Regions from separate parts of the Paenibacillus sp. W2I17 genome, predicted to be linked through region 1. Evidence: predicted binding sites of a transcription regulator. Region 1 holds the regulator's gene; the other holds the start of a gene.
What was found. The regulator Rex, encoded in region 1, represses fermentation and respiration genes when NADH is low (regulators of the CRP and FNR family bind a similar motif). The targets are predictions, from matches to a motif close to TTGTGAAATATTTCACAA.
Positions count from the first base shown of each region.

Region 1 (16,901 bases):
CAGGATGACATTGCTCAGGTCATTTCCATGGCTGACGTGTTGATGCTTCCATCGGAGAAGGAAAGTTTCGGACTTGTAGCGCTCGAAGCAATGGCTTGTGGCGTACCCACGATCGGTTCACAGGCCGGAGGAATTCCGGAACTGGTCTTACATGGTAAGACGGGTTATTTATCCGCGATCGGGGATACACAATCCATGGCCGAGAACACCATCCGTTTATTGACGGACGATCGTTTGGCTGCTGAGTTCAGGGAAGCATGTCTTCAGCGCGCGCATCACGACTTTTGCAATGATGCTATTCGGCATGAATATGAACAGATTTATTACCGGGTGTTGGGAAGGGAAGTTCCGAATCTGAAGCCGGTTTGCGGTTAATCATTTCTTTGACGAAATCATACTGTGCATACCACAACAGGCAAGAGAAGAGGTGATATGTGGTGGTTCAATGGACACAGGTAGATCGTGAAATGGCAAAGCAAAGTGAGAATGTACTCACAACATTAAACAAACATGGCTACAAGGCATATTGGGTAGGTGGTTGCGTTCGTGACGAATTGCTGGAACGAGTTGTAGACGATATGGATATCACGACATCTGCTTCTCCTCAGCAAGTCATGGAACGGTTTGACGATTGTATTCCTACAGGTTTGCAACACGGTACGGTTACCGTTCGTTCAGGCGGTTATTACTTTGAAGTGACCACGTTTCGAACAGAATCCGAATATCAGGATAACCGCAGACCTGCTGCGGTTCAATTTGTTCAGGATATCAAGGAAGACTTACAGCGGCGCGACTTCACGATGAACGCTCTTGCTATGGACGTCACTGGGACAATCGTTGACCCATTCGGTGGACAGGCAGATATTAAGGAAGAGCGAGTCAGATGTGTAGGTTCTGCGATGGAACGATTTGGTGAAGATGCACTGCGCATGCTCCGCTGTGTTCGGTTTGCTTCCGTATTTGATTTCAAAATTGCCCATAACACGTGGAAAGGTCTTGTAAGGCAGAAAGACCTGCTTCAACATATAGCAATGGAACGGGTACGCACCGAGATGGTGAAAATGATGTCGGGACCGCATCCTTTAAGAGGGTTGGAGCTGTTATACAGAAGTGATGCGCTTGCGCACATCAAAGCGCCGGTTAGCTCGGCGCGTTTTAACAAGACGTTGTTATCCAATCTGGAACAGTTGTCAGGTGAGCATGTGTTGCTCCGCTGGTCACTCATCCTGATTGCTGGCGGTTATAGCAAGGATGAAGCAGATGTATTATTACGTCAGTGGACATTCTCCAATGAACATCGTTCTCGAATAACAGGGGTCCTTCAGGTGGAGCAGTTGATTCATACTTCCGTTCAGGAGCAGAAGGATATGGTCAGTCTTCGTTCCGATTGGATCGTTACTGTTCTGGCTTGTGGCGTTCAGGCGGCGGATGATTGGCTTCGAATACAGTCTACACTGCCAGCAGGATGGCGGAATCAGTCCGAACAGGCAGAAACGCAGGTTGTTTTGGTTCAAGAGCTTGCCGACGAATGGAGTCAATCGATCCCTGTGCATGACTTGAAAGAGTTGGATATCACAGGGGAACAAGTGTTACAAATGGTGCAGCGCAAAGGCGGGCCTTGGCTGGGTCAACTGATGAAACATTTGTTACGAGAAACAGCGATTGGAACGATAGCGAATCAGCATGAAGCACTAAGTGCAGAAGTGAAGCGGGTGGTTCAAGATGACCAAACATGAAGATCTGTTACATATGTTATTAAATGCAGAAGGACGATTCGTATCGGGTGAAGAGATCAGCCGTAATCTGTCCATCAGTCGAACCGCTGTGTGGAAACATGTGAACAAGTTGCGAGACATGGGTTATGAGTTTGAAGCGGTATCCCGCAAAGGATACCGTCTGGTAACGAAGCCGGATAGCATTGACGCTACTGCCCTCCAATTGGCACTGGATACAACCGTATTTGGCCGTAAGGCTGTTTTGTTGACCTCGACCCTGTCTACGCAAGGGGATGTTCTCAAGCTAGCTGAGCAAGGGCAGGCAGAAGGTGCTGTGGTCATTGCGGAAGAACAAACAGGAGGAAGAGGACGTTTTGGTCGACAGTGGTTCTCTCCTCCGGGTAAAGGAATCTGGATGAGTGTCCTCTTACGCCCTGATCTACCACTTCAGCACACGCCGCAGTTAACTTTATTAACAGGAGTGGCTGTATGTCGTGCCGTTCGAGCTTGTTCAGGAGCTGATGCAGGCATCAAATGGCCAAATGATCTGTTGATTGATGGACGCAAGGTATGTGGCATATTGCTAGAATCTACAGTGGAAGATCATGAAGTCAGATACTGTATTGCTGGTATAGGCGTTGACGTGAATTTTGATCCCGAGGATTATCCGGAAGATCTTACAACTATAGCTACTTCACTCAAGATGGAGACGGGGCAATCCGTTGATCGCACAAAACTAACGGCTGCCATTTTGACGGAGCTTGAACAGTTGTATTTTTTGTATCAAAAAGAAGGATTTGGCGTGATCTCAGCTCTATGGGAGGCCCTGTCCGTATCGATGAATCGAGAGATTACAGTGACGAATCCTCATGGCGTCATTGAAGGGAAGGCAATTGGTCTTGACCCTTCTGGAGCACTTATCGTGGAGAAGCACGATGGAGAACATACACTAATCATCTCTGGTGAGATTTCCTGGAAATCATAAACAATTTGTCGAATTTTCACTGGTAAAATGAACATAAGACGTGAAGTTTGAGCAGAACTTTGGTATACTGTGTTCGTGAGGCGATATCGGCTAATGCAGACCGAATTGCACTCCCGTAACAGTAACCTTTGTTCTGCTTTGATGTGTTTTATACAAGCAGACCGCAGTGCAAGAATGAAATACGTTTAAGTGAGTTGTTGGATTCTGCTCTGAGCCGAAGAGGACCGAGACAGAAGGGACGATCGCAAGTGACTCTTTTTTGACTTTTCGGGACTTTTTAGTGGAAAACTAAAAGGTTTTTTTGTTGCGTTTATTTGAAAAGAAGAAAGGAGCCATGAGAGAAAATGGCGAACAAACAAGCGTTGAATATTGTGAAAATGAAAAAATATAAGCAGGATGGCGTGCCACTTACCATGATCACGGCTTACGATTATCCAACAGCACTCCTAGCAGAGGAAGCAGGTATCGATCTGATCCTGGTTGGCGATTCACTTGGCAATGTAGTACTGGGTTATAATTCGACGCTTCCGGTGACCATCGACGACATGGTGTACCACACACGTTCCGTAGTGCGCGGTGCTGAGAAGACGTTTATTGTGGCTGATATGCCTTTTATGACCTATCATGGCAGCGTGGATGAGACGCTTAAGGGTGTACGTCGACTGATGCAAGAGGGGCATGCCCATGCGGTTAAAATGGAAGGCGGAGTTGAGATAGCAGACACCGTCAGAGCAGTCGTGCAAGCAGGCGTGCCTGTTCTTGGACATATCGGACTGACACCTCAATCGGTTAATCAGATTGGTGGTTACCGCATTCAGGGCAAGGATGCAGCAGATGCGAAACGTCTGATGGACGAAGCCAAAGCCCTGGAAGCTGCAGGTGCGTTTGGCATTGTGCTTGAACTGGTTACGGAAGAAGTTGCACGGGCGATCTCGGAGGAACTGTCCATCCCTACCATCGGAATTGGAGCAGGACGAGGCTGTGATGGTCAGGTACTGGTATTCCACGATGTGGTTCAATACGCCTCTCCGTATACGCCCAAGCGATTTGTCAAAACCTATGGAGATGTGGGTACATTAATCAGAACGAGCATCGAAGCTTACGTGAAAGAAGTGAAAGATCGTTCGTTCCCGGCCGAAGAGCATGTATTCAATGCGGCGGATGGTGTTCTGGATCAACTGTACGGCGGACAAAGCAAGGAAAAGGTGGGGAGTAACTCATGAAAGTATTACGGACAATCGCAGAGTTAAGACAGGAACTAAGCTTGAAGCGTCAAGCGATTCGGTCCAGTGCGTCCGTTGTAGGTCTGGTACCAACAATGGGTTATCTTCATCAAGGTCATGCAAGCTTGATGCAGGCAGCCAGACAACAGAGCGATATCGTGGTATTAAGCATATTTGTTAATCCGATTCAATTTGGCCCTAATGAAGATTTTGACAGCTATCCGCGGGATGAAACCAGAGATGTGGAAACAGCACGCTCACAAGGAGTGGATATCGTATTTATTCCCTCTGTTGAAGAGATGTATCCACAGGCAACGCAAACGACGGTATCTGTCTCACAACTGACGGAGCGCCTATGTGGCGCTTCCCGTCCGGGGCATTTTGACGGGGTAACAACTGTAGTCTCCAAGCTCTTCAATATCGTACAGCCACAGCGTGCATTTTTTGGTATGAAAGACGCTCAGCAGGTTGCGGTCATTCAACAGATGGTGAATGATTTGAATATGCCCGTAGAAATTGTACCCTGTCCGATTGTTCGCGAAGAGGATGGCCTGGCCCTCAGTTCACGTAATGTCTATCTTAGCGCTGAACAGCGTACTCAGGCGTTGGTTCTGTCGAAGGCACTGCGCGCAGCTCAGGAAGCCGCAGATACAGGTGTAGCTATAAACGCCGCAGATATCCGTCGTATTCTGCGCGAGCAGATTGCAACCTCACCGCTTGCCGTTATCGACTACGCCGAGATTCAGGCTTTTCCAAGTCTGGAGCCGCTCACAGATCAGGAAGAAGTTCAAGGCCGTGACGATCTGCTCATTGCACTTGCGGTGAAATTCGGAAAAACAAGATTGATTGACAATATAAGGTTGCAAAAATCGGAGGTACTGTCCCATGTTTAGAACACTGATGAAATCCAAAATTCACCGGGCTACGGTAACGGAAGCCAACTTGAACTATGTGGGTAGCATTACCATAGATGAAGACTTGATGGAAACATCCGACTTGATGGAAAACGAAAAAGTGCAAATTGTGAACAACAACAATGGTGCACGTCTGGAAACTTATGTGATTCCAGGACCACGCGGAAGCGGGGTCATATGTCTTAACGGCGCAGCTGCACGTCTGGTGCAGCCTGGAGATAACGTCATTATCATTTCTTACGCCATGATGTCGCAAGAAGAGGCAAATACTCACAAACCAACCGTTGTATTTGTAGATGGACAGAATAAACCTGTACAAACGATGAAACAGGAAGTCCACGCAACAATTATGTAATCGACTGGTAAGGAGAATGAAATCGGCCCTTGAAGCAAAAAATGAGTACAGGTCACTGCACTAATCCATTTTTTCAAGGGTGGGGATGCATCGATGTTCCAGCATGTTTTCGCAGAAATGAACGACATGTTAGATGAAATTATCAAGAGCTATCCTTCCGCTGAAGGCCTGAACAAACAAGAATTGCTGCAAAAGTGGAACTTGCTTAAGCGGATGAGTGACGGAATGCTGGATGAATGGCTGATGTTTGAAGAAAAGATGAGCCAGGTAAGGGAGCGGGAAATGGATAAGCCTGCTTCCCTTGAACCGGAACAGGAAGCTGTTACCGCTCTGCCTGAACTCCATCTGGAATGTTTCAGTCGAGGTCAGGGTTATTTCAAATTACAGATGTATCCGCAGGCGATCATGCAGTTCTCCCGGGTTGTGACCGACCATCCGGAGAGTGCATTGACTCGTTTTTACCTGGCGCTCGCGTATCTGAATCTGGAACAAATGGCTGAAGCCGGGACACATTTGCAGCAGATCATGTACCTTAAGGGTTCACCTCGCTTAAAAGGGCTTGTATGTAACGCCCTGGGCTGTATTCAAGCCAAGCTTGCGAATCCCGAAGCTGCATGTTCACTCTTTGCACAGGCCCTTCAGTATGACCCGACATTGACCGAACCACTGTACAACATGGAAGCTTGCAGGTTGAACAGGGGAAAATTGCAATATGCTAATCAGCTGACGACCCTTCATTAAGCGGGAATTCGGCGACAAAAAACGGTGTTCCCTCCTTTGGCATAGCGGCGGGGACACCGCTTTTTTGTCAGTTAATTTTCAAATCCCCTTTTTTTTGCTATGCTGTAACATAGACTGGAATGGAAGGGACCGTACATTGCAATGAAATTTGCCGTATTGGATTTCGAAACAACCGGCACGCAGTCCGACGGTGAGATTATACAGGCCGGACTTGCCATCATAGATCATGACTACAGCATAACTCAAATATATAGTTCTTATGTGAACCCCGGTGTACCGATTCCCCCGTTTATTTCGGGGTTGACGGGTATTACCGATGAAGATGTAGCGGACGCTCCTTCACTCGAAGAGATGATGATGGAGATGGTTCCGCTGCTTAATGATGTGGTGCTTGTTGGACACAACGTCGCTTTTGATTTTCACTTTTTGCAGAATGCTCTTGACCGTTGCGGTTATTTGCCGTTCACTGGCCGCATTCTGGACACGATTGATTTTCTGAAGATTACATTCCCATCACTGGGTTCTTATCAACTCGGTTATGTGTCTTCCGAATTTGGATTTCAACATGATCGCCCTCACCAGGCAGACAGTGATGCACTGGCGACAGCCTATGTGCTGCTAAAGTGTCTGGATGAGTTAAAGGAATTACCGCTCATAACGATTCAGCGCCTCAGTGACCTGTTTGCACCAGAAGACAGTGACTTGGGTTGGTTCTTGGACGGAATGCGCAGTGAGAAGGAAGCAGAGCCGATTCAGGATCTGGACGGACATACCTATTATCGTCAGCTTGCTCTTAATGTAAGTGATTGGACCGATATTGGTGCACCACGCGATGAGCGGGAGGCTAACCCCCTTGATGGTGTAAGCTTCGAACAGTTTATGGACCAGGTTCGGGAGAACCTGAAGGATACACTAGATCATTACGAAGAGCGTGAAGCGCAGACTCAGATGTTCAGCAGTGTAAGGCAAGCCCTGGATGAAGAGAAACATCTCTTGATCGAAGCAGGAACAGGCACTGGTAAATCTCTGGGTTATCTGTTGCCTGCTATTTACGAAAGTGTGAAGCAGGAACAGAAAGTTATGGTTAGCACGCATACAATCAATCTGCAGGAGCAATTGAGAGAGCGGGACATTCCGATGCTTACCCAAGTGGTTCCATTCCCGTTTAAAGCTGCTGTCTTCAAAGGACGTGGACATTACCTGTGCCTGCGCAAATTTGAACACAAAATCAATAAACGTGAATTCGCCACACCTAAAGAGGATTATTTCACAGCAGCTCAGATGATTGTCTGGCTTACGCAGACCGAAACCGGAGATGATGAGGAACTTAACCTTAGCGGACGCGGAGGGGACTTCTGGGAGACGGTACAGAGCGAATCTGAGTCTTGTCTGGGAAGATCATGTCCATGGTTCCGCAAATGTTTCTACCATCGTGCCAAACATGAGGCAGGGTTGTCTGATATCGTAATCACCAATCACTCCAAATTATTTACGGATGTGAAAGCCGCGCATCAGCTGCTGCCAGCCTATGAGAGTCTTGTGATCGACGAGGCACATCATCTGGAGGATGTCGCTGGTAAACATCTTGGAATGCATATGAAATATTTCACCTTGGTTCATACACTGACCCGCCTATTTAAAGACAGTCGTAATGGTCAGCTGCCTATGCTTCGTTCGCAGTTATCCGGGCATGAAAATTCGGTGCAATGGGGCTCCATGGTGGATCAGATGTTCCCGCTCGCTCTTGAAGTTAAGGAGCTGTGGGATCGTATGAGCGATGCCTTGTTCGGTCTGTTGCCTGAACGAAGTGATGCTTCACCGGGAGAGACGGGGCAATTTTCACTGCGTCTGAAAGCATCTCAGAAACCTGCAAAATGGCAGGAGTTGCAGGATCTGGAGAACCAGATCTATGTGACTCTGGGCGATTTGGTTCGAAAAGGGGACAAATTGCTGCTTGAGGTGAAAGAGGATCAGGATGATTATCAATCGGATAGTTTGATCACGGACATTACAGGATTGCTGAAAGATCTGACCACATTGAAGGAGAATCTACGTTTCTTCATGCGTATGGATGATGCTAAAACGGTATACTGGATGGAAGCCAGCGGCCAGTTCCGCAGCAAATCTCTCCAGCTGTATGCCGTACCTGTAGATGTCAGTGCACAACTTAAGGATTTATTTTTTGATAAAAAGAAAAGTGTTGTGCTTACATCAGCTACGCTTTCAGTGGATAAGTCATTCCAGTTCATGATTGAGCAGCTTGGCTTACAGGAAGCCTCTGAGAATAATCGGCTGTTAACGTCGATGTTGCCATCACCTTTCAACTATCGCGATCAGGCACTTCTGGTGATTCCGCGTGATTTCCCAAGTGTGAAGGGAAGTGTGGGTGATGCGCACTTTGTTAATATGCTGGTGCAATCACTCGCAGAGACGGCAATTGCTACGCGTGGACGCATGATGGTTCTGTTTACTTCATACAAGATGCTGCGACAGGTCTATGATCCGCTGAAGGAGGCGCTATCTGGTAACGACATCTCGTTGCTTGGGCAAGGCGTTGACAGTGGAAGTCGTTCCAAATTGACTCGCAGGTTCCAAGATGCCAAAGCAACGGTACTTTTGGGCACAAGCAGCTTCTGGGAGGGTGTAGATATCCCGGGAGAGGCCCTAACCTGTCTCGCTATTGTTCGACTGCCTTTCCAGCCACCGAATCATCCGTTGGTGGAAGCCAAGAGTGAGCTGCTTCAGCAACAGAAGAAAAATCCGTTCATGAAACTGTCCGTGCCGCAAGCGGTCATTCGTTTCAAACAGGGATTTGGCCGGTTGGTGCGTACAGCGAAGGACAGAGGAATTGTCATTGTTTATGATACACGGGTGATTGAAGCGTACTATGGTAAATTCTTTTTATATTCATTACCTGGTCCCAAAATGGAACACATGCTCACGGAGCAGATGGTTCCACGAATTACCGATTGGTTGGAAAAACCTGCTAATGAACAAAAATAATGGTTGTTTTGTTCGTTATATCATTGCATGAAACTATTGTTTGGCGTTAAACTTTATTAGATATTCCCGTATCCGATTAAAGCAGTTGCACGCAAGAACTTATAACCTAAATTACAAGGAGCATTCTGTATAAAATGTCACGTTTATCTTTGAGTTTATACAGAATGCTCATCTTTTCATCTATTATTTTATCGTGGCCTTGGTAAGGGGGAGCAAGAATGAAATCGGATAAAATTTCGGAAGCGGTGGTACGACGTCTGCCTGTATACTTGCGTTATTTGAACGAGTTGCATCAGCGTGAGGTGGCTACTGTTTCTTCTCAAGAGCTTGGACAGAGGCTGGATCTGAATCCGGCCCAAATTCGTAAAGACCTGGCTTACTTCGGTGATTTTGGTCGTAAAGGGATCGGGTATGATGTATCCTATTTGATCGAGAAAATTCGTCACATTCTAAAAATCGATCAGCAAATTAATGTAGCTCTGGTAGGAGCGGGTAATCTCGGTCAAGCCTTGTCCAACTACAACGCATATCTGAAAGACAACATGAAGATTGTTGCTGTATTTGATGCATATGGACCGAAGATTGGTAGTCAAATCAACAGTTTGACGGTAAAACCAATGGATGAATTGACGGAAGCGGTTAAAACGGAAAACATCCGCATCGGTATTATTACGGTTCCGGATACGGAAGCCCAAAATGTAGCGGATCAGCTTATTGAATCCGGAATCGAAGCGATCCTTAATTTTGCACCAACCATTCTAAAAACACCGCCGCATATCCGCATTCACCATGCTGACTTTACAACGGATCTGCTTAGTTTGGCCTATTACTTGGAGACTGGAAAGGACGACGAGGAAGATGACAACAAATAGATGGGTAATTCACAACGGCAAATTTGCCGTTAATGAAGGCGGCACAACATGGAACGTGGTTCAAGGATACATGGTTGTTGAGGATGACAAGATTGTGCATATTGGTGAGACATTGCCGGATGGAGACAAAAATAGTACCAAAGTAGATGGAAAAGGACTGTTCTTCCTGCCGGGTCTGATCAATACGCATGGTCATGCAGCAATGTCGTTGCTCAGAGGGCACGGAGACGATCTTGCGTTGCAAGTATGGTTGCAGGAAAAAATGTGGCCGATGGAAGCGAAAATGACTTCAGAAGATGTATATTGGGGAACCTCGCTATCGGTGCTTGAAATGTTGAAAGGCGGAACTACAGCGTTCTTGGACATGTACGATCACATGGATCAAGTTGCCAAAGTTGTGGAGCAATCCGGCGTTAGAGCAGCACTGGCACGTGGTGTAATCGGACTGTGCTCGGAAGAAGAGCAACTGCGGAAGCTGGAGGAGTCGGCAGCGTTTGCACGTGAGTGGAATGGACAGGCAGATGGTCGCATTACAACCGTAATCTCGCCACATGCACCATATACATGCCCTCCTGACTACATAGAGAAGCTTGTGCAGGTCGCGAACGATCTGAACCTTCCTCTCCATACACATATGTCTGAAACGCTTCGTGAAGTGGAGCAGAACGTGGCTGATTATGGACTGCGTCCTGTGGCACATTTGGAGAAACTGGGCTTTTTCTCCCGTCCATCTCTGGTTGCACATGCGGTGCATCTTAATGACGAAGAAATTGAAATTTTGGCCCGTCATGATGTGGCTGTATCCCATAACCCGGGAAGTAACCTGAAACTCGCTTCCGGTGTTGCGCGGGTACCTGCGTTGCTGAAAGCAGGAGTTACCGTGTCACTCGGAACAGACGGACCGGCAAGCAACAACAACCTGGATATGTTCGAGGAAATGAGACTGGCTGCATTGATCCACAAAGGTGTATCTGGTGACCCGACGGCAGTACCAGCAGGCGAAGCGTTACTACTCGGAACGTCATATGGTGCCAAATCTATCTTCTTGAACAATACCGGAGCGCTTCAGGTCGGCATGAAGGCTGATTTTATCGCCCTTGACATTGAACAGGCACATTTCTATCCACATACAGACCTGATCTCACATACGATCTACTCGGCTTCTGCCAAAGATGTTGAGCACGTATGGGTGGATGGAAAACAAGTGGTGAAACATGGCGAATGTCTGACGCTGGATGAAGAACGCATTTTGCGTGAGTCTCAATTGGCATTTGATGGTCTGCTTGCTCGTTAATTGCAGGACAGAGCATCATAGGGAAAGGAAGTTCGGCTTTTGAAGAAAAAAAAGAAGTGGATATGGATTTCGCTGCTTGCACTAGTTCTGATTCTGTTTGGACTTCAGCGTTATTACGTCTATGTCACACAGGACCAACGTAAGGAAGAAGCGCTCGCCATACAAGCAGCACAGAAGCAACTGGGCATTACATCCTATGATGAATTGCGCAAGTACATCTGGGGAGACAAAGAAGGCTCTGACAACATCTACTGGACCCTGATCGGCAAAAATAAGGATAACCAGGATGTTATGGTCTGGGTTAAATTCGATGCAAACAATCAACCGGCTACGGGGGCAAACGCTGTACACAGTGAGCTGCTGCAGAATGGCATGTCCGAAGCGCAGATCCGCAATCGCTTCAGTTCTGAAGTTCCTGCCGGCGAGATTAAACGAATCATGCCCGGAGTTGTGAATGGAATATATGTGTGGCAAGTGTATTATAAAGACGGTACGCATAACCACTATCGCTTTTATCGTTTTAGCAACGGAGAACAGGTGGACCTGGTCTATACACTCCCGAACAGCTAGAACAAATAGAGCGACATAACTAGAGAATTAAAGAAATGAAAGAACCGGCAGACGGATATCCGACTGAACCGGTTCTTTGTGTTGTCTGTAAACATTCTTGATTTAAATAGTTAAAATTAATAATTTATTCATATTTTCACCTTCGAAAATGTATATACGATGTGATATACTCAGATATGTACTCAAAGTTACATTCAAAAACAAACAAACCTGTCGAAATTCTCGCAGGAGTCAATGTGCACATATTCGTATATACCAATAAGCCAGTAGGTTAGGCCAAAATCTGGGAGGGGTAATTCACTTGAAGCTAAAAGTATTGCCTATTGCTTTAACTGCCGTCATTTCAGCCGTTGTGTTGTTTGGAGGTTGGTTTGTATATCGTCAGGTGGCCGTGCAGAATCCGATTGAAAAGATGGTTACCCAGTACGATGGAGTCAATGACGTTCAATTAACTATTAACCGCGATGACGTACAATTGAAACTGGATCTGCAACCTGATGTTGATTTGGGCAGACTGGTACAATATATTCACAAAGAAGGACAGACATTAATTGGAACACGTTCACTAAAGTTGGATGTTGTGGATCATTCCAGTGAAGCACTGGAAAGTTGGTGGGGGGATGCGATGTTTACCGTAGCTCAGGCGATGGAGAACAAGCAATACACCGAGATTACACCAACGTTGTCAAAGATGGCGACGAATGGAATTAAGGTAAATACAGCGATGGATGACAACAATGTATATGTCAGTCTCAGAGACGGAGATGCCAGCAAGTTTATTATTCTGCCGCGTGTGCCCGGTCAGATAGGAGTGTGGCCTAATGCCTAAATGGACAAAAGAAGTTGCCATCGGATTTTTTCCCGTATTGATTATTTTCCTTGCTTTTACTGGTGTTAATATTGTTCCGATTCTGATTGCAGCGGTACTTGTCGGAGCTTTGCTGTTCATGATGCAAATGCGTGGCGGGATTACAGTAGGCGCTGCACAGGAACGTAAACGGAAGAAAAAAGGACCTTCCAAGCTTACTTTTGAAGAAATTGGCGGACAGGACAGTGCCAAGCAGGAATTGCGTGAAGCGCTTGACTTTCTCATCAAACATGAAGAAATTCGGAAGTTTGGGATTCGTCCGTTAAAAGGGATCTTGCTGACGGGCCCTCCAGGGACAGGGAAAACGTTGATGGCCAAGGCTGCTGCCCATTACACCGATTCTGTTTTTGTAGCAGCATCGGGTAGTGAGTTCGTGGAAATGTATGTTGGTGTGGGTGCCAGCAGAATTCGGGATTTGTTCAAGGACGCGAGGACCCGTGCCACCAAGGAAAATAAGGAAAACGCTATTATCTTTATCGATGAAATCGATGTCATCGGGGGTAAACGTGAAGGTGGTCAACAGCGTGAATATGATCAGACCCTGAATCAGCTCCTGACGGAAATGGATGGGATCTATTCTTCCGATACGCCAAGAATTCTGGTTATCGCTGCAACGAACCGTAAAGAGATGCTGGATAGCGCCCTGACGCGACCGGGACGTTTTGACCGCCACATTCAAGTGGACTTGCCTGACAAAAAGGGTAGAAAGCATATTCTGGAACTGCATGCGGTGAATAAACCTCTGATGAAGGAAGTTAATCTGGAGAAAACAGCTGAAGAATCGTATGGTTTCTCCGGTGCACAGCTCGAAAGTGTGATGAACGAAGCAGCTATATACGCTATGCGGGACGGGATGTTAAACATTGAACAGCGGCATTTGTCCATGGCTATTGATAAGGTCATGATGGGTGAGAAGACAGACCGTGAGTCCAGTGTGGAAGAGAAGAAAAGGGTCGCCATTCATGAATTGGGACATGCCATTATGGCAGAACTCGTTCGCCCAGGCAGTGTTAGTCAGGTGGCACTTAGTCCGCGTGGTCAGGCGCTGGGATATGTACGTCATAACCCGCAACAAGAACAGTTCCTCTATACAAAGCGCTTCCTGGAAGAGCAGATCATGATTGCACTTGGAGGAGCAGCTGCGGAGGAAATGTACTACGGTGGTCGTTCCACAGGTTCACGCAATGACTTTGATCAGGCAACCAATGTTGTACAGACCATGATGGCTTCGGGGTTGACTTCACTTGGGATTGTGAACATGGATATGGTAACAACCGAGGAACTGATGCGAGAGAATAAATTAATTCTGCAAGAACTGATGGAACAGACAAAGCAGTTGCTTGAAGAACAACGGACAATTTTCGACAATTCACTCGACATCCTGATTCGTGAGGAAGTTTTGTCCGGCGAGCAATTTCGTTGTCAATTTCGTGACAGTGCCCTTCTACCAGCATAATTTATTTATGCTGGTTATTTTTTTTTACATTTCACTCGTGCTAAGATATTATTATATGTTGGGTCGAAATTTGTAATTTTCGGCGAACAGGGTACAATAGAGAAATAGAGAACCGAAAGGATGGAGCAGAACCATGTTTTTCAAAAAAATAGGAGTTGTCGGCGGCGGTACGATGGGGCAAGGTATTTCCCAGATGCTCGCAGCCAAAGGACTTGATGTGCTTCTCGTGGAGCATACAACACAAAAGCTGGACCATGCATATGACATGATCGAAACCAATCTGGATAAACAACTGGAGAAATGGGCGATTACAAAAGCGGAGAAGAAATTGATTCTTTCCCGTATTACCAAGGTAGCTCATTTAGCTGAACTTGGAACTTGCGACATGGTCATTGAGACAATTTCAGAGGATCTGGATGCGAAAAAAGCAGTATTCAGCCAACTGGACCAAGTTTGTCCAAGCAATGTCATTCTGGCAAGTAATACATCCACGCTGAGTTTGACCGAGCTTGCAAGCTCGACCAAATACCCAGAGCGTGTTATTGGTATGCACTTTATTCACCCGGTATCCCGGGTTGATCTTGTAGAGATTATTCGTGGACTGAAAACTTCGGATACAACATTCGAAGAGACCAGACGTTTTGTTGAAGAAGTAGCGGACAAAAAAGGAGTCATGATCTATGAATCACCTGGATTCGTAACTTCCCGCTTGATCTGCCTGCTGATTAACGAAGCGTTGCATGTATTGCAAGAAGGTGTTGCATCTGCTGAAGATATCGATGATGCAATGCGTATCGGATACAACTTCCAACATGGACCACTCGAAATGGCTGACCGTTTTGGATTGGATTCTGTTGAAGCTGCACTCGAAAGAATGTTCCGTGAATTCGGAGAATTGAAATATCGTCCTTCAACAGTCCTGAAGAAAATGGTGCGTGCAGGACACCTGGGTGCCAAAACAGGCGAAGGATTCTTCAAGTACGACAAGGATGGTGACCGACTGTGAAAGTACTCGTAATTAATGCGGGGAGTTCCTCGCTCAAATATCAACTGTATAATATGACTGACGAATCTGTACTGGCTAAAGGTTTGGTAGAACGGATCGGAATGGATTCCTCCATTCTGACACACAAACCGACAGGCCGTGAGGATGTTACAGAAGTTAGTGAAATTCTGGAGCATACAACAGCAATCCGTAAAGTTATTGATATTTTGACTCACAAAGAAAATGGTGTACTGGATTCTGTAAGTGAAATTCAAGCTGTTGGACACCGTGTTGTTCACGGTGGTGAAGCATTTAAAGAATCTGCATTGGTAGATGATGCTGCCAAAGCTGAAATTCGTCGTTTGTTCGACTTGGCTCCACTTCATAACCCTGCAGCAATGATGGGTATTAGTGCGGCTGAAGCCAACATGCCTGGTGTTCCACAGGTTATGGTCTTTGATACAGCGTTCCATCAGACGATGCCGGAAAAAGCTTATCTGTATGCTATTCCGCGTGTGCTTTACAAAAAATATAAAGTACGTCGTTACGGCGCACATGGTACTTCCCATGATTTCGTAAGCAAGGCTGCTGCTGAGTATCTGGATCGTCCATTGGAAGATCTGAAAATTATCACTTGTCACGTTGGTAACGGTGGCAGTGTAACAGCAGTTAAAGGTGGCGTATCCGTGGATACTTCGATGGGTATGACTCCACTTGAGGGACTGATGATGGGAACACGTAGTGGTGACCTTGATCCAGCCATCGTACCTTATGTAATGAACAAGGAAGAACTGAGCGTAAGCGAAGTAAACTCCATGTTGAACAAACACAGTGGATTGCTTGCGATCTCCGGAATCAGCAGCGACATGCGTGAGATTACGGAGGGTATGGAGAATGGCGATGCCAACTCCACGCTTGCTTTTGAAATGTACGAATACCGTCTGCGTAAATACATCGGCTCATATGCAGCTGCAATGAACGGTGTAGACGTGATCGTCTTTACGGCTGGTGTAGGTGAGAACTCCGTTGTACTTCGCCAAAAAGTATGTGAGCAGCTCACTTATCTGGGTGTTGAACTGGATGAAGCGCTGAATGCCATTCGTTCCGGTGAACCGCGCCGGATCACAACAGCGAATTCCAAAGTGGAAGTTCTCGTTGTGCCAACAAACGAAGAATTGGTCATTGCACGTGATACACACCGAATCGTATTGAATTCTCAGTAATCTAACTGTAAAGTAAATATAGAATGACAAGGAAGTGCAGAGGACAGGCATAAGCCTGCCCGCTGCATTTTCAAATTCAGGAATCAAGGGGAGATATGGGTATGAATACGAATTGTGTAATTCGTAATGTGAACGAGCATGTGGGTGAAACCGTAACAATCGGTGTCTGGATTAACAACAAACGTTCCAGCGGTAAAATTCAGTTTTTGCAGCTGCGTGATGGAACCGGATATATCCAAGGGGTTGTTGTAAAAAGTGAAGTTAGTGAAGAGATCTGGAACAATGCCAAGAGCCTGACACAAGAAAGCTCTTTGTATGTTACAGGTATTATTCGTGAAGAACCTCGCAGTGCGTCCGGTTACGAGATGACTGTTACAGGGGTTGAGATCATTCACCTGACTGAAAACTATCCAATTACGCCTAAAGAGCATGGTGTTGATTTCTTGATGGATCATCGTCATCTGTGGCTTCGTTCCACGAAGCAGCGTGCTGTTATGGTGATTCGTGCAGAGATTATTCGCGCTGTTCAGCAGTTCTTTGATGGTAACGGATTCACACAAGTTGATCCTCCGATTTTGACACCATCGTCTGCGGAAGGAACAACGAACCTGTTCCACATCAAATACTTTGATGAAGATGCTTATCTGACACAAAGTGGTCAATTGTATATGGAAGCTGCAGCCATGGCGCTGGGCAA
Region 1 is NZ_JAUSXM010000001.1:205,410-222,310, forward strand. Features, by position in the region: gene bshA (N-acetyl-alpha-D-glucosaminyl L-malate synthase BshA) at 1-375, shown strand, start outside; gene QF041_RS01055 (CCA tRNA nucleotidyltransferase) at 438-1,736, shown strand; gene QF041_RS01060 (biotin--[acetyl-CoA-carboxylase] ligase) at 1,723-2,700, shown strand; gene panB (3-methyl-2-oxobutanoate hydroxymethyltransferase) at 3,045-3,923, shown strand; gene panC (pantoate--beta-alanine ligase) at 3,920-4,816, shown strand; gene panD (aspartate 1-decarboxylase) at 4,809-5,192, shown strand; gene QF041_RS01080 (tetratricopeptide repeat protein) at 5,286-5,933, shown strand; gene dinG (ATP-dependent DNA helicase DinG) at 6,075-8,936, shown strand; gene QF041_RS01090 (redox-sensing transcriptional repressor Rex) at 9,155-9,808, shown strand; gene QF041_RS01095 (amidohydrolase) at 9,795-11,102, shown strand; gene QF041_RS01100 (cell wall elongation regulator TseB-like domain-containing protein) at 11,142-11,672, shown strand; gene QF041_RS01105 (hypothetical protein) at 11,974-12,501, shown strand; gene QF041_RS01110 (AAA family ATPase) at 12,494-13,996, shown strand; gene QF041_RS01115 (3-hydroxyacyl-CoA dehydrogenase family protein) at 14,130-15,002, shown strand; gene QF041_RS01120 (acetate/propionate family kinase) at 14,999-16,204, shown strand; gene asnS (asparagine--tRNA ligase) at 16,306-16,901, shown strand, end outside.

Region 2 (16,901 bases), 6.8 Mb from region 1:
TAATTGGTGTTGGTTATCGTTGGATGCTCCGCGAGCAGTCGATCCACTTCGAGACATAAAATTCGCATATAATAACTTGAAATTTCCGGGTAAGGATTCGAGATGCGGCGCTGCTCCAGTACGAGCTGTCGAAACAGGACCAAGAGACTTTCCGTCAGTTCGACTTTGATCCGGGTCGGCCGTTTGTGACGCTTCCACCACTCATCCACCCAAGAACCATTAAAGAAGATGTGATAGTCGCCACTCTCCACCAGTCGTTCTCCCATCGGATTGGTTTCATTGTCTATTCTCAGCTCATAGGGCTCGTCAGGATCAAAAAGAAGCAGATCGCCCGCATCCACCAGGGACATGTCCCCGTCTATGCGTGCACGGCAACGTCCGTCTGTTTGCAGTCTTAACAGGTAGTTCTTCACCCCTTCAGGCTGCACCATAGCGTAGGGTTTACGATGAAATGAAAAGCCTGCTGTAAGAACTTGGCAGGATTGATCTGTCGGCATGGGCATACTCCTTGCAATTTGAAAATTATGACCAGATAGTTCATGTTTCAATCATATTATTCATTTTAATTGAAGCTGAAACGGAATACCATAGTATTAGATTTAAGGAACAGGAAACATCCAACAAAACATATGTATCTCAACCATTCAAACGCAGATTTTCACCATGCGTAAGGAGATGAACGTCACAGTGGAGAAAATGAAAGCAGGCATCATCGGGTGTGGTAACATCAGTTCCATCTACTTGGAAAATCTCAAAAACAACCCGGTCATTGAAGTCGTGGCTGTTGCGGATTTGATTCGTGAACGCGCTCAGGAACGGGCAGATGAATTTAATATCGCAAACGTTTACAATGTAGATGAGTTGCTGCAAAATAACGAAATTGAACTTGTGTTGAACCTTACGGTTCCTGGCAGTCACGCCATGACCGATCTGGCTGCACTCGAAGCAGGCAAACATGTGTATGCCGAGAAGCCGCTGGCAATTTCTCTTGAGGATGGTCGCAAGGTTGTTGAGTTGGCTGAGGAAAAGGGATTGTATGTTGGTTCTGCACCGGATACCTTCCTTGGTTCAGGCATACAGACAGCTCGTAAAGCCATTGAGGATGGGCTGATTGGCAAGCCTGTTGCAGCGACTTCATTCTTCATGGGTGGAGGACCAGAAGCTTGGCATCCTAATCCGGAGTTCTTTTATGTCGCAGGTGGCGGACCGATGTTTGATATGGGACCTTACTACCTGACCGCTCTGATTACGCTGCTTGGACCGATACGCAGAATCAGCGCCTCGGCAGGGATACAGATTGCAGATCGCAAGATTGGCTCTGGGCCGAAGGAAGGTACAGCACTGCAAGTAGAGACGCCTACTCACTTGGCAGGAACCATTGATTTTGCAGAAGGTGCCATTGCAACCATGATCACCAGTTTCGATATTCGCGGAGCTTCGGATCTGCCACGTATTGAAATCTATGGTACAGAAGGTACGCTTAGTGTACCGGACCCCAATTATTTTAACGGGGAAGTGAAGGTTCGCAGATACGGTCAAGACACTTGGGAGACGGTCAAACCAGTCTTCGAAAGTGGACAAAACGAACGAGGCATCGGCGTAACGGAAATGGTTGAATCCATTCGTGCCGGACGGGAACACAAAGCCAGTGGCAAGCTTGCTTATCACGTACTGGAAGCCATGCATTCATTCCAGCGTTCTTCACTTGAAGGCAAGCACATCCATCTGGAGAGCAGCTATGATTCTTTTGCAGTAACTCGCACAGTTCAAACTGAGATTGAAACCGTGGAATCACACTAGTCTGAGTAAAAAGTGTTCAAAGCTTGATGCTCTTACGAGTGAAGCAGAATAACCAGTATTCTTACGTTCAATTTCAGGATAGAAACACTCTCGATTTTCCACACTAATCAAACAGGCATGTGATCTGAACGGTAATTGTAGTTCAATATTCATGAATTCAGCAATCATACGATATCTAATCTAGGGAGGAATCGCACTTGAAACTCGGCGTATTTTTGGTACTATTCGGAGGACGTAAATTGGAGGATGCTCTTGATTATGTAGCATCAAAGGGATTAAAAGCAGTAGAGATCGGAACAGGCGGACATCCAGGAAATGCACATTGTAAGCCAGATGAGTTGTTAAGTAATCCTACAGCATTGAAAAACTTCAAAAATGCAGTGGAATCACGTGGTTTGACGATCAGTGCACTCAGCTGTCATGGTAACCCGCTACATCCGCAAAAGGATATTGCCAAAGGATTTCACGATGATTTTGTTAAAACGGTAGAACTGGCTGAGAAGCTGGAAGTACCTGTAGTGAATACATTCTCCGGTTGTCCGGGAGACCATGAGGATGCCAAATATCCGAACTGGCCTGTTGCACCCTGGCCGAATGATTTCCAGGAAATCCTGAAGTGGCAGTGGGAGAACAAAGTGATCCCTTACTGGACAGAGTGGGGTAAATTTGCAGCAGATCGTAACGTAAAAGTTGGATTGGAGCTGCACGGTGGATTCTCCGTTCATACTCCAGCAACGTTGCTGAGACTGCGTGAAGCAGCAGGTGAAGTGATCGGAGCCAATCTGGACCCAAGTCATATGTGGTGGCAAGGTATTGATCCGGTTCAGGCAATTCACATCCTGGGACGTGAAGGAGCCATCCATCACTTCCATGCAAAAGATACAACAATTGATCCGGTAAACGTGAACAAACACGGTGTAACGGATATGCAGGACTATACCAATATGCTGGATCGGGCTTGGCAGTTCCGCTCGGTCGGTTATGGACATGATAACAAGACATGGGCAGACATTATGAGTGCCTTGCGTCTGGTCGGATATGATTATGTAGTAAGTATTGAGCACGAAGACGGTCTGATGTCGGTTGAAGAAGGATTCTCTAAAGCCGTGCAAAATCTCCAGCAAGTATTGATCGAAGAACCGCTGGGCGATATGTGGTGGGTTTAGAGCTACACTAGGGGGAAATTGAATATGATCAACGTCACCATTTGGAATGAATTTGTCCATGAGAAAATTCACGATGAAGTAAGGGAAGTCTACCCGGATGGTCTGCATCGAGCACTGGCTGACGGACTTGGCGGCGAAGGCTTTGCTATTCGTACAGCTACACTGGATCAGCCTGAACACGGATTAAGTGATGAAGTGCTGAATTCCACAGATGTGCTTATATGGTGGGGACATATGGCACATGATCGCGTAAGCGATGAGATCTCACAGAAGGTCGCGCAGCGAGTGCTGAACGGCATGGGGATGATTGTGCTCCATTCAGGTCATTTCTCCAAACCATTCAAAGCGCTGATGGGAACCAGCTGCGATCTGAAATGGCGTGTAGCTGACGAGCAGGAAATTGTATGGTGTGTTAACCCATCTCATCCGATTGCGGATGGCATCGAGGGCAAGATTGTATTGGAAAAAGAAGAGATGTACGGTGAATTCTTCGATATTCCAGTACCGGATGAACTGGTGTTTGTAAGTAACTTCCAGGGTGGGGAAGTATTCCGGAGTGGATGTACGTTCCGGCGTGGTGAAGGTAAAATCTTTTATTTCCGACCAGGTCATGAGACGTATCCGACCTATTACAAGCCGGAAATATTAAGAGTGATCAGCAACGCAGTGAAATGGGCATATCCTGCCCGCAGCTTTAAGCCGGAATTTGGCAAGAGTGAACCTGTAAGACCATTTGGTGGCGTGCTGGTCTAATTCACTAACTCAATCGTGAAATGGAAATTATACGTTTTATTCAAAAAGAACCCTTCTCCGAGTCAATGATGACTGTGGCAGTTGGGTTCTTTTTGGGTAAGATAGTACTATGGGGAAGTTATACGATATTTCCCATGGTTACGACGCAACGTGTAATGTATACTGGGATGTATGATCCATTTTGGATGTTATGCTTCTAAAATTTAAACTTTTTAGTTGCAGGCGTTTTCTTTGAAGCTTAAATATGTTAATATGAAATATACTAACAAAATGTAAGTTGATTTGAGTGATCTCTAAAGAGGTGATTAATGTGGAAGGTCAAGACTTGCGGATGTGTCCGCGTTTTGAGACGGCGTTTTCTTTTTTGGGCAAGCGCTGGAATGGTTTAATTATTCAAACGTTGATGAGTGGTTCGAAGCGATTCAAGGATATCTCCAATCTGATTCCATCCATGAGTGATAAGATGTTATCCGAACGGATGAAAGATCTGGAGAGTGAAGGTATTCTGGTTCGTCACGTCTATCCCGAGACGCCAGTTCGTATTGAATATGAACTGACGGATAAAGGTAGAGCGCTCCAGCCTGTCATGAATCAAATTCAAGACTGGGCTGAGCAGTGGGTTGACTAACGTATAAGCATCACCCACTTTTGTTGCATGAATGACATAGACTCCTGATTTCCGTGGAAATCAGGGGTTTTTGTCTTAAGTATTAGGTGGATCGGCGTTTTTCTCCTGGGCTATGCACATGTTGTCATGAGTTGTAGTATAATCTATAGAAAATGGCCACAGACGGCCGGAGCGAAGGAGGCCCACTTGTCATGAGAGAAGAAAGCTTATCCCTTGAAGTACGCTACGGCAAAGAAGATATTGCAGAACTTGAGAGCGCATCCATTCAGGTCCATCTAATTTATAAAAAAGCTGCGGAGTTGTTTAAGCGCACAGCATATTCCCGTTCAGTTAAGGATGATCTTGCCGAAGTGAATACGCATTCTGTGAACAGCGATGGTCCGAGATTAGCTCCGGCGGTGCTGCAAAAATGGATTCAAACGTCCAGGGGCTGGAAGTGTATCGGATGTGAGCTGGGACAACCTGATTCAACGACTTCTCAGATGGAAGAAACCATCCATGGGAAGCGGTTGGTTCTGGATGTGGGAGAAGGTCGGCTGGTTCAGGCAGAAATGCTGATTCAGGCGGTTGTTTGGTCACAATATGAGAAGATTCGAATGTTTGCACCATGGCTTGGTGATGAACCCTTTTACAGCGTGCAGGAACTGGATGTCATTGCCCGTTATATTGTGCCTACCTATTTCTCGGAACGACCTTTGCATGAGCAAGGCAAGGTATTCAAGGTACATCAACAATATGGGCAGATTCCGTTGTATCAGGAGTATGTAGACGCACCTTCATGCTGCGTGCAGGTGGACGGTGGATTGCTTGAAGGGCGATTGCTGACAGGTGTTTACGTATCTGAGGAGCAGTTCTTCGGGCTTAATCCATATCTGAAAGATGGCGATGGAGGACGGACATACATGCAGGCTTGTGTCCAGTGATAACGTAACCAATTAGAACATAAAAATGAATTAGATTGGGGAGCCTGTGTGCAGGCTCTCTTTCTTGTACAAGCCCTATTTGGAGGGGACAGCATTTAAAAGTAACGGCTTTGACACTTTTTTTTGCCGAAGGTTGTGCCATAATAGAGGTTATGGACAACAGGGTGAATGATTTTACGCAGGGTGGTGTTACCTACATGATGAAGAAAATCCCCGGTTACATAGGTGTATGTTTGCTCCTACTGGCGATCTTGGCTGGTTGTAGTGAGACACAGCCTTCTGAGCAGCCAATTGTCAAAGAAACAGAAACAGCGAATACAATCACAGTGGCTGTAGATGGCAGTACGTTTTTGCCTGATGCGACAAAGTCCATTAAGCGAGATTTTAGTGAGGGTTTGACACTCAAAAAAGCATTACTCAATAGCGGACTGGTTGATTTTACGGCAGATGGCAAACGGATTCAATCCGTCGGTGAAGTTTCTCTGGATTCTTCGCTTAGCTGGGCTGTCAAATTGAATGGCAAGGATATTGAACAGGAAGATTGGGACATGGAACTTCATGCCAAAGATGAAGTGATCATTTACGTGAAAGCCGCTGACAGTGGGGGGGATGGCGTTGCATATCAGACAACGTTACTCAAGGTTAGCGGTGGAAACATTATGCCAACCCTTAATCGTCAATATGCCGGCGTCTACGTTCAAGAGTGCACAGTTCGTGATGTGTTGAAGTCCAGCGGCATTGTAAGAATGTCGGAGAATAACAAATTTGTCGTTTCGGTCGAGAATGTCACGCCTCGTATGAATGAGCGGTGGGTCATTATGGTGAATGACAAAGAATTAATGGAAAATGGTCTGGACATGAAATTGAATCCACGTGATGCGGTTAAGCTTGAATTAACCAATGCATCCTAAGTATACCAAGAAGCCCAATCTCTTTTTAGAGAACTGGGCTTTTTTCATTAAATATATAAACAAGATCCGATCAGCATAGTCAAATATTAAATACGACAGATCTCGTTCGGGCAAAGCTCACAGTGACAGATTCCTTGCAGCATCTTCAGATCTTTGATGACAATCATGCCATTGTCATATTCAATCCCATCTTTCTTACGCAGGTCGCTTAACATGCGGTTTACACTTTCACGAGTGGCTCCAATCATATTGGACAGGTCCGTGTGGGTAATTTTTTTGTGAATAATGACATGCTCTCCATGAGGCTCACCATACGAATTCGACAACCGAATGAGGGTGGAGCAAAGTGCACCCGGTTTGCCATATAACATGAGATCCCGGAATTTGGTCTGTGTCAACCGGTGGTGGATGCCCATCCATTTCATAAAATCGATCGCGAAGTCACAATGCTGGCAGATTAACATTTCCAGGTCTTTATGTTCCAGTACACCGATCTCACTGTCCTCCAATACTTCCGCTGAGAAGCTGTGTTTAGAGCCAAAGAAGGGATCAGCCTGCCCAATCATATCACCGGATTGATACATGTACATGATCAGTTCCTTGCCTTCATCCGTGGATTTGGTGATCTGGGCACGGCCCCGTTTCATATAATAAAGTTTGTCAGAGATGTCGCCTTCCCAGTACAGATGTGTACCTTCCGGATAGGTTCTATCTTTCATGGTAACCAGCAGATGGTTGAAATTTGCTTCCGAGAAACAGTTAGTATTACCGCGCTTTTCCAGTACAGTTGTTAGTTCTCTCATAAGTCTATCTCCCCTTTATGTCCATCGGACGACCTTCTGTAGTAAGCAGTAGCCTCCGAGGTTCGCCGCAAACCGTTGCCGTCCTGATCAGGGTCATCTCGGCCGGGAGGAAGGACGGTACAAATTGCGGTGGTTCAATTTTTAAGTTCAGTATATACCTAATCTTACCGTTTGAGGGGGAAGGAAAGGGGGCAAAAATGACGAAATTTCAAACATTGTGATAAAATTCACTTTTAATGGAGAGGATGAATTTTACAGCCCTATATTTTAAATAGGAAGTGAAAATGGTCGTATGAAGGACACTACAAAACTTAAATTAAATTTGTTATACTTTGTGAAAAAAATCACATAATTAAGTTTATTGTCATGTTACGATGTGAATGTAAACGAGAGAGACAAACTAATACGAACCTTTAGGAGGATGAGGGAGATGGCTGTAAAGAACGAAGTCGCCCCAGCAAAAGAACCGACAGCAGGTCAGTATATTCAAACGTTAATCGACAAAGCGAATAAAGCACACGCCGCATTCATGAAGATGGACCAAAAGCAGATTGACCGGATTGTGCAAGCGATGGCACTTGCGGGTCTGGATAAACACATGATGCTCGCCAAGATGGCCGTAGAAGAAACAGGCCGCGGAGTGTATGAGGATAAAATCACCAAAAATATATTTGCAACAGAATATGTGTACCACAGCATCAAGTATGACAAAACCGTAGGTGTGATTGAAGATAACGAGTATGAGAGCTTCCAGAAAATTGCGGAGCCGGTCGGTATTATTATGGGGATTACCCCGGTTACGAATCCAACATCAACAACGATGTTTAAAGCACTGATCTCCATTAAGACGCGTAACCCAATCATCTTTGGTTTCCACCCATCTGCACAGAATTGTAGCCGGGAAGCTGCCAAAATCCTGCTGGAAGCGGCTGTGAAACATGGTGCACCAGCGGATTGTATTCAGTGGATTGATGATCCTTCCATGGATCGTACAAACGAACTGATGAATCACAATGATGTGGCTCTCATTCTGGCAACAGGCGGATCAGGCATGGTACGTGCAGCGTACAGCTGTGGTAAACCTGCACTGGGCGTAGGACCGGGTAACGTACCTTGCTTTATCGAGAAAAGCGCAGATATCAATCAGGCAGTGACGGATTTGATCCTGTCCAAATCTTTCGATAACGGCATGATCTGTGCTTCTGAACAAGCGGTCATCATTGAAGAACCGATCTTTGATCAAGTGAAGAAAAAAATGATTGCAAATGGCTGTTACTTTGTTAACAAAGATGAAGCAGCAAAATTGACAGCAGGTGCGATTAATGCCGAGAAATGTGCGGTGAACCCGGCGATTGTTGGTCAATCTGCGGTGAGTATTGCGAAGTTGTGCGGTATTGAAGTTCCGGCAGGCACCAAAATTCTCGTGGCCGAGATTGAAGGGGTAGGTACCAAATTCCCATTGTCGGCTGAGAAATTAAGCCCGGTACTGGCTTGTTACAAAGTTAAAACGGCAGCAGAGGGAATTGAACGTGCAGCAGAAGTGGTTGCTTTTGGCGGCATGGGTCACTCCTCGGTTATCCACTCCACAAATGAAGAAGTGATTGGCAAATTCGCAGATCGTCTGCAAACCGGACGGATTATTGTGAACTCGCCATCCACACACGGTGCCATCGGTGATATCTACAACACAAACATGCCGTCATTGACACTGGGATGCGGATCATACGGACGTAACTCGACTTCTTCCAACGTAACCGCTGTGAACTTAATCAATGTGAAAAGGGTGGCTCGCCGTACCGTGAATATGCAATGGTTCAAAGTGCCGAACAAAGTCTACTTCGAAAAAGGCGCAACGCAGTATCTTGCCAAAATGCCTGACATCACACGTGTTGCGATTATTACGGATGCCATGATGGTTAAGCTTGGATATGTTGAAAAGGTAGAACACTATCTGCGTCAACGCCAAATGCCGGTAGCAATCGAAGTATTCTCCGATGTTGAGCCAGATCCATCCACAACAACGGTAGATCGTGGAACCGAAATGATGCGCCGCTTCCAACCAGACTGCATTATCGCACTTGGCGGTGGATCACCGATGGATGCTGCCAAAGCCATGTGGTTGTTCTATGAATATCCGGACACGGACTTCAACGATCTGAAACAGAAATTCATGGATATCCGCAAACGGATCTACAAATATCCACGTCTCGGCGTAAAAGCGAAATTTGTAGCGATCCCAACCACATCGGGTACAGGTTCTGAAGTGACATCGTTCGCGGTTATCACAGATAAAAATCAAGGTAACACCAAATATCCATTGGCCGACTATGAGCTGACTCCAGACGTAGCGATTGTCGATCCGGAGTTTGTATACTCCCTACCTAGAACAGCCGTTGCCGATACAGGTATGGACGTACTGACTCATGCGATTGAAGCTTATGTATCTGTTATGGCAAATGATTACACGGATGGACTTGCGATTAAAGCAATCCAACTGGTATTCCAATACCTGGAGCAATCTGCGCTGCAAGGCGACAAACTGGCACGTGAGAAAATGCATAATGCTTCCACGATTGCAGGTATGGCGTTTGCCAACGCATTCCTGGGCATTAACCACAGCTTGGCGCACAAATGGGGCGGTCAGTATCACACCGCACACGGACGCACCAATGCAATCCTGATGCCGCACGTTATTCGCTACAACGCGAAAAAACCGACCAAATTTGCATCGTTCCCGAAATATTCGCACTTTGTAGCGGATGAGCGGTATGCCGAAATCGCCCGCATACTGGGATTGCCTGCTCGTACGACAGAAGAAGGCGTTACCAGTCTCATCAATGCCATCCGTAACCTGAACAAAATCTTGGGCATTGAAGAATCGTTCCAGGAAATCGGATTTGATGCCAAAGACTTTGAAGCACATGTAGATTATCTGGCAGACCGTGCCTTCGAAGACCAATGTACAACCGCCAATCCGAAGTTGCCGCTGGTAACTGAACTGGCTGATGTATACCGCAACGCTTTCTACGGAAAGTTTGAATAATAAATCTAGAACGAAGCGTGCCTTACGGCAAGAAGATCAGGGTTCCCCGAGAGGGGAGCCCCGATTGCCGTCTTTCACACAATAACGAGAGGGCAGAAAAACAGAAGAGCGAAGCACCTGTTTTTCAGGATTTACTTTAAGATTTGGTTTGCTCCGAGCATAGAGGAGCAATGGTTCTTAAAGAGGTTACACGGAATCCGTGATGTGGCTGTTTGGGCCAGATGTTCACACAATAACGAAGAGGGCAGAAAAACAGAAGAGCGAAGCACCTGTTTTTCAGGATTCAATCTAAGATTTGATTTGCTCCGAGCATAGAGGAGCAAAGGGTTCTAGAGAGGTTACACGGAATCCGTGACGTGGCTGTTTGAGCCAGGTGGTCACACAATAACGAAGAGGGCAGAAAAACAGAAGAGCGAAGCACCTGTTTTTCAGGGTTTATTTTAAGATTTGGTTTGCTGCTCCGAGGATAGAGGAGCAACGGGTTCTAGAAAGGTTACACGGAATCCGTGATGTGACCGTTTGAGCCAGATGTTCACACAATAACGGAGAGGGCAGAAAAAACTGAAGAAGCGGAGCGTTCGCCTTTATCCCCGGATTTTACCCTTTGAAATATAAAATTGAAAAAATCCGGGGATAACAGCGATCGGAAGTTGTTCTGCCCGCGCAGTGGCTAAGTGTGAAACTAAATAGGGTTTAATGGGACACAGCGCAGGTGGAGTGAGTTAGTTCACTGGCTTTGTGACAAAAATCACAGATGATGAAAGCCCCAAGTCGTATACTGAAAATGTAAGAAAAACATTCATCCCGCGGTTCCGGTTCCCAAGTAGAGAGAACATGTTCCGGTTTATGTGAAACAATTCACATTAATCGCGGCTCTGGGCACACAATGCTACGAATGAAGCAAGATGTTATGTGTCCAGAAATCCAAATTAGTGGAGGGATTACGATGTCGGTGATTGAAAAAGATGTCAAACAACAAACAGGCTGGAGAAACTTTACCAAAGGAACATGGACCAAATCCGTAGATGTGAATGATTTTCTGGCACACAACTTGTCTCCGTATTACGGTGACGAAGCATTTCTCGCAGGTGCAACCCAGAATACCAAAGAATTGTGGGAGATCGTATCTGATCTGACCAAAAAAGAACGGGATAATGGCGGTGTCCTTGACGTTGATGTGAACACACCAGCGACTATTGTTTCTCACCAACCAGGTTATCTGGATCAATCCAAAGAGCAGATCGTCGGTGTTCAGACCGATGCTCCGTTCAAACGTTCCATTCAACCAACAGGCGGAATCCGGATGATGATTGATGCATGTGAAGCATACGGCTTCGAATTGCCTCAAGGCGTCATTGATATATTTACAAACATTCGCAAAACACATAACCAAGGTGTATTCGATGCTTATACCTCCGACATGCGTGCAGCGCGTAAAGCAGGGATTATTACCGGTCTGCCAGATGCTTATGGCCGTGGTCGGATCATTGGTGACTATCGTCGTGTAGCTTTGTACGGGGTAGACTTCCTGATTCGTAACAAAAAAGGTGAACTGAATGCACTCGAAGTTGATGTCATTGATGAAGATGTCATTCGTCTGCGGGAAGAATTGTCTGAGCAGATTCGTGCATTGCAGGAATTGAAACAATTGGGCGATATGCACGGGTTCGATATTTCCTTGCCAGCGACAACAGCAAAAGAAGCATTCCAATGGTTGTACTTCGGTTATCTCGCTGCGATCAAAGAACAGAACGGTGCTGCGATGTCTCTGGGACGTGTATCTTCTTTCCTGGATATCTACATTGAACGTGACCTACAAGAAGGCATTCTGTCTGAAGAACAGGCTCAGGAATTGGTTGACCATTTTGTAATGAAACTGCGGATTGTCAAATTCCTGCGCACACCGGATTACAACGAACTGTTCAGTGGAGATCCAACATGGGTGACTGAGTCCATCGGTGGTATGTCTGTGAATGGCGAAACACGCGTAACCAAAAACAGCTTCCGTTTCCTGCATACGTTGCACAACTTGGGTCCTGCACCAGAACCGAACCTGACTGTACTATGGTCCACGAAACTTCCGGAAGCTTTCAAAGATTATTGCAGTAAAGTATCCATTGAAACTAGCTCAATCCAGTATGAGAATGATGATCTGATGCGTCCAATCTACGGTGACGATTACGGTATTGCATGCTGTGTTTCGGCTATGAAGATCGGGAAACAAATGCAATTCTTCGGCGCTCGTGCCAACCTGGCAAAAGCCCTCCTGTATGCGATCAACGGTGGTCGTGACGAGAAATCCGGAGCACAAGTTGGACCTGAGTATCCTGCCATCACTAGCGAAGTACTGGATTACAATGAGGTTATGAAACGCTTCAAACCAATGATGGAGTGGCTGGCGAAACTGTATATGAACACCCTCAACGTCATTCACTACATGCACGATAAATACAGCTATGAGCGTATCGAAATGGCATTACATGACCGTGACATTGTACGTACGATGGCGTGCGGTATCGCTGGTCTGTCGGTTACAGCAGATTCACTGAGTGCGATCAAATATGCCAAAGTTAAACCAATTCGTAACGAACAAGGCATCGCTGTTGATTTTGAAATCGAAGGAGACTTCCCTTGTTACGGTAACAATGAAGACAGCGTAGACAGCATTGCTGTTGAACTGGTGGAGAACTTCATGGGTATGATTCGCAAACACAAAGCTTACCGTAATGCAGTTCCAACACAATCCGTTCTGACGATCACTTCCAACGTGGTATATGGTAAGAAAACAGGAACTACACCGGATGGTCGTAAAGCAGGTGAGCCATTTGCTCCAGGCGCGAACCCAATGCATGGTCGTGACAAAAAAGGTGCACTGGCATCCCTTGGCTCTGTAGCCAAATTGCCTTATGAACACAGTCTTGATGGTATTTCCAATACCTTCTCCATCGTGCCAAAAGCATTGGGTAAAGAGGAGACTACACGTAAATCCAATCTGACTGCGATGATGGACGGTTACTTCGGTCAAAACGCTCATCACCTGAACGTTAACGTATTTGATCGTCAACAATTGATTGATGCGATGGATCACCCGGAAAACTATCCGCAACTGACTGTACGGGTATCCGGATATGCCGTTAACTTCATTAAACTGACTCGTGAACAACAGCTGGATGTCATCAACCGTACGTTCCATGGCTCGATGTAAGTAATTTGCAAGTAGAAGACCGCTAGAGCAAGGCATTCCAAATCATATTAAACGCACAGCGGATGCGGATACAGAAAGGAAGAGGCAGCATGGTTAACGGACATATTCATTCACTCGAAACTTTCGGGACGGTTGACGGCCCAGGCATCCGCTTTGTGCTTTTTATGCAAGGATGTCTACTCAAATGTCAATATTGCCACAACCCTGATACATGGGCGCTGGATGGCGGAAAAGAAATGACGTTAGAGGAGGTACTGGCTGAAATTGAGCCGTATCTATCCTATTACCGCAGCTCTGGAGGCGGACTCACGATATCTGGCGGAGAACCAACGTTACAGGCTCATTTTGTAGCCGAAATCTTCAAGGAAGTGAAGCGGCGTTGGGGATTGCATACGACGCTGGACAGCAACGGGTTTAACGAACCGGAGCGGATTCACGATCTGTTGGATAACACAGACCTGGTTCTGCTAGACCTCAAGCATATTGATGATGAGAAACATATCAAGCTGACAGGCAAATCCAACGAGAGAACGTTGAAAACGGCCAAGTGGTTATCGGAGCAAGGTCGGAAAATGTGGATACGCCACGTGTATGTGCCTGGCATTCATAACGAGGAAGAGGATCTGCTTAACCTCGGACGGTTTATTGGAACATTAAATGGTGTCGAGAAGTTCGAAATTCTTCCATACCATCAGATGGGGATCTACAAATGGGAGGCGCTCGGCAAAGTATATCCACTGGATGGAGTTCCTTCACCAACTGAAGAAGAAGTGGAGCGGGCGTATCGCCTGATCGAACAAGGTCGCCAGGAAACGGCTGGCGTGGCTTGTTCAGGTAAGTAATCTGACCTTTATATAATAAAAACAATCAACCAAGCAGTCCTTGCGAACATGTTTCGCAGGGGCTGTTTTTTTGCTGTTATCCATTGGAAATGCAAGATTATGGGTCCAGTGAAGGATTTTATCCCTCCATTGATGAATTGTCATCCTTACGATGTAAGCTCCGGCTTTTTATAATCAGAGTGTAAAGCCAAATGCTCAATATCTTGAGGAGGGTCAACCAGATGAAAAAAAGAATGACATTACTGCTTTCATTATTGCTTATCACTTCATGGACTTTGGCGGGATGTGCAAGCTCAAGTAACGAGCCGCAGCAAGGCGCAGGCAATACACCTGTGGAGGAAACAAGTAAGGAACCGGTTGAAATGCTTCTCCGCCACACGCAGGTGGGAGCCGACAAACAGAAAAGACTGGCCATTCTGCAGGATGTTGTGGACAAAGTTGAGGGAGAGGTACCCAATCTGACCTTTACGCTGGATGGTGTCGAATCCGATGTGAATCGTAAGGAAAAGCTTCGCGGAGAGATGGCGGCAGGCAACCCGCCGGATATATTTGAACTGTTCGGTAGCCCGGATTCCAAAGTTTATGCCAAGGAAGGTATGCTGCTTGATCTGACCCCAATCCTGCAAGAGCTGGGCATTCAGGACCAGTTTACATCCCTTGAACCGTTTACGTATGAAGGCAAAGTATATGGACTGCCGATTGGCGGTTCGGGCGAAGGTTTTTTCTATAATAAAGAGTACTTCGAACAAAAAGGATGGAAAGCCCCAACCACCATGGCTGAACTGGACAATATACTGGCCGAGATCAAGGCTGATGGTAAAGTGCCGCTTGCTTCCGCATCTAAGGCGGGCTGGGTACCGCTTATGTTAACCAACCACCTGTGGTCCCGGTATGCCGGACCGGAGATTACCGCAAAGTTTGCAACAGGTGAAGCGAAGTGGACCGATCCGGGTGTTGTGCAAGGTTTTGCCAAACATAAGGAATGGGTGGATAAGGGTTATTTCAAAAAAGGTGAGCTGGGCTTTGAGTATGCCGAATATACCACGCAATTTACGAGCGGAGAAGCGGTGTTGATGTATGACGGAACGTGGAAATCCTCTGTATTCAAAGAAGGTCAGAGCGGTGAATCGCTCATTGGCAAGGTTGGATTCTTCAATATGCCTCCGGTAGAGAACGGAGCAGGAGATCAGACGTCTTTGATGCGTGATGTGAACAATGGATACGGATTCTCGGCAGCAGTGGCGGATGACCCGCAGAAGCTGGAAGCAGTGAAAGCTTTTATCAAAAATTTCTACAATGAAGATATGCAGATCCGCGGCCTTGTGGAAGACGGTGTGTTGCCTGCCATGAAGCTGGACGAGAAAGTGCTGACCGATAGCATTACCGATGATCTGATGAAAGAAATTGTGGCTGTGCTTAATGCGTCCAAGACGTCGTTCCCTGCATTTGATGCACTCGTTCAGGCCGATGTGACGACAGAGATCAGCAATCTGCAAATCCAGAAGTTGATTGGTGGGCAGACGACGCCAGAGAAAATGGCAGAAGAGTTGCAAAAGGTGCAAGAGGAAGCAAACGCTTCCGTGGAATAAACCAATTCAAGTCGAAACTGCGATCGTTGAAGTGACTGAAGGAGGCTGACCATGAATACTTCACTCCGCAGCCCGTTAATCTATACGTTGTTTGTAATGCCAGCCCTAATTCTGTTTGTAATGTTCTTTCTATACCCTATTGGTAGCTCCCTGTATTACAGTCTGACGAGTTGGAATGGGGTATCGGCTGAGCCACGTTTTGTGGGTTTATCCAATTATGTGAAGGCACTGACCGATGAACGTTTTTGGATTTCCACACGGAATAACGGCTTTTTCATCGGATTTTCGGTACTGATTCAGGTACCCCTAATCGTCCTGTTTTCGCTTCTGATTGCCAATGTGAAAAGGCTGAAAGGTCTGTATAAAACCGCTGTTTTTTTACCATCCATCATGTCGACAGCCGTTATCGGTATTTTATGGGGATTCATCTATGAGCCCAATATCGGACTATTAAACAAAATGCTTCATGTGCTGGGCATCGATCCAATCTACTGGTTATCGGATAACCGATTTGCCATGTTGTCCATCTTGGTGACTAATGCCTGGCAGTGGACGGGATTTTACATTGTCATGGTGCTGGCGGCCATACTGGCGATTCCCCGTGATCTGGATGAAGCGGCTGCAATTGATGGGGCAACGGCGGTACAACGTGCAATGCGAATTACGTTGCCGCTGATCCGGCCGATCATTTCAGTGGTGATCATGTTGTCCATCGCAGGTGCCATGAAAGCAGCCGACATCGTGATTGTCATGACCAAAGGTGGGCCCGCTGGGTCCACCGAGGTTCTGGCGACATATATGATCAAATATGCAATTACCAACTTCAAATATGGTTATGGCAATACCATTGCAGTGCTGATCTTTGCTCTGACGCTTGTGCTCACTGCGGTGTATCAACTGCTGGTGGCGAGGCGGGGCGAGAAGGTGGAATATTGATGGCGAAAAGCATAAAAAGCAGTATACCTCATGTGTTGTTAATGTTGTATTTAATCGCGATTTTGTTTCCCTTTTTATTTGTGATTTTCTCTTCCTTCAAGCAGGATAACAATGAAATCGCCCTGAATCCATTCGGTTTGCCTACAACATGGGAGTTTAACAATTACGTGGAGGCTTGGGTGAATGCCAAGATTGGCACGTATTTCTGGAACAGCCTGTACATTTCGATTTTATCATCGGCGTGTACGATTGCGCTCGGTGCCATGTTTGCTTTTGCCGTAACCCGGATGAGACACCGGAGA
Region 2 is NZ_JAUSXM010000001.1:6,984,130-7,001,030, forward strand. Features, by position in the region: gene QF041_RS31115 (AraC family transcriptional regulator) at 1-497, opposite strand, end outside; gene QF041_RS31120 (Gfo/Idh/MocA family protein) at 688-1,800, shown strand; gene QF041_RS31125 (sugar phosphate isomerase/epimerase family protein) at 1,998-2,966, shown strand; gene QF041_RS31130 (ThuA domain-containing protein) at 2,991-3,719, shown strand; gene QF041_RS31135 (winged helix-turn-helix transcriptional regulator) at 4,051-4,347, shown strand; gene QF041_RS31140 (hypothetical protein) at 4,539-5,270, shown strand; gene QF041_RS31145 (hypothetical protein) at 5,468-6,181, shown strand; gene QF041_RS31150 (Crp/Fnr family transcriptional regulator) at 6,268-6,984, opposite strand; gene adhE (bifunctional acetaldehyde-CoA/alcohol dehydrogenase) at 7,415-10,027, shown strand; gene pflB (formate C-acetyltransferase) at 10,974-13,232, shown strand; gene pflA (pyruvate formate-lyase-activating protein) at 13,322-14,074, shown strand; gene QF041_RS31170 (ABC transporter substrate-binding protein) at 14,296-15,663, shown strand; gene QF041_RS31175 (carbohydrate ABC transporter permease) at 15,715-16,599, shown strand; gene QF041_RS31180 (carbohydrate ABC transporter permease) at 16,599-16,901, shown strand, end outside.
Region 2: the regulator Rex is predicted to act here: its motif matches at 7,317-7,334, upstream of adhE (bifunctional acetaldehyde-CoA/alcohol dehydrogenase).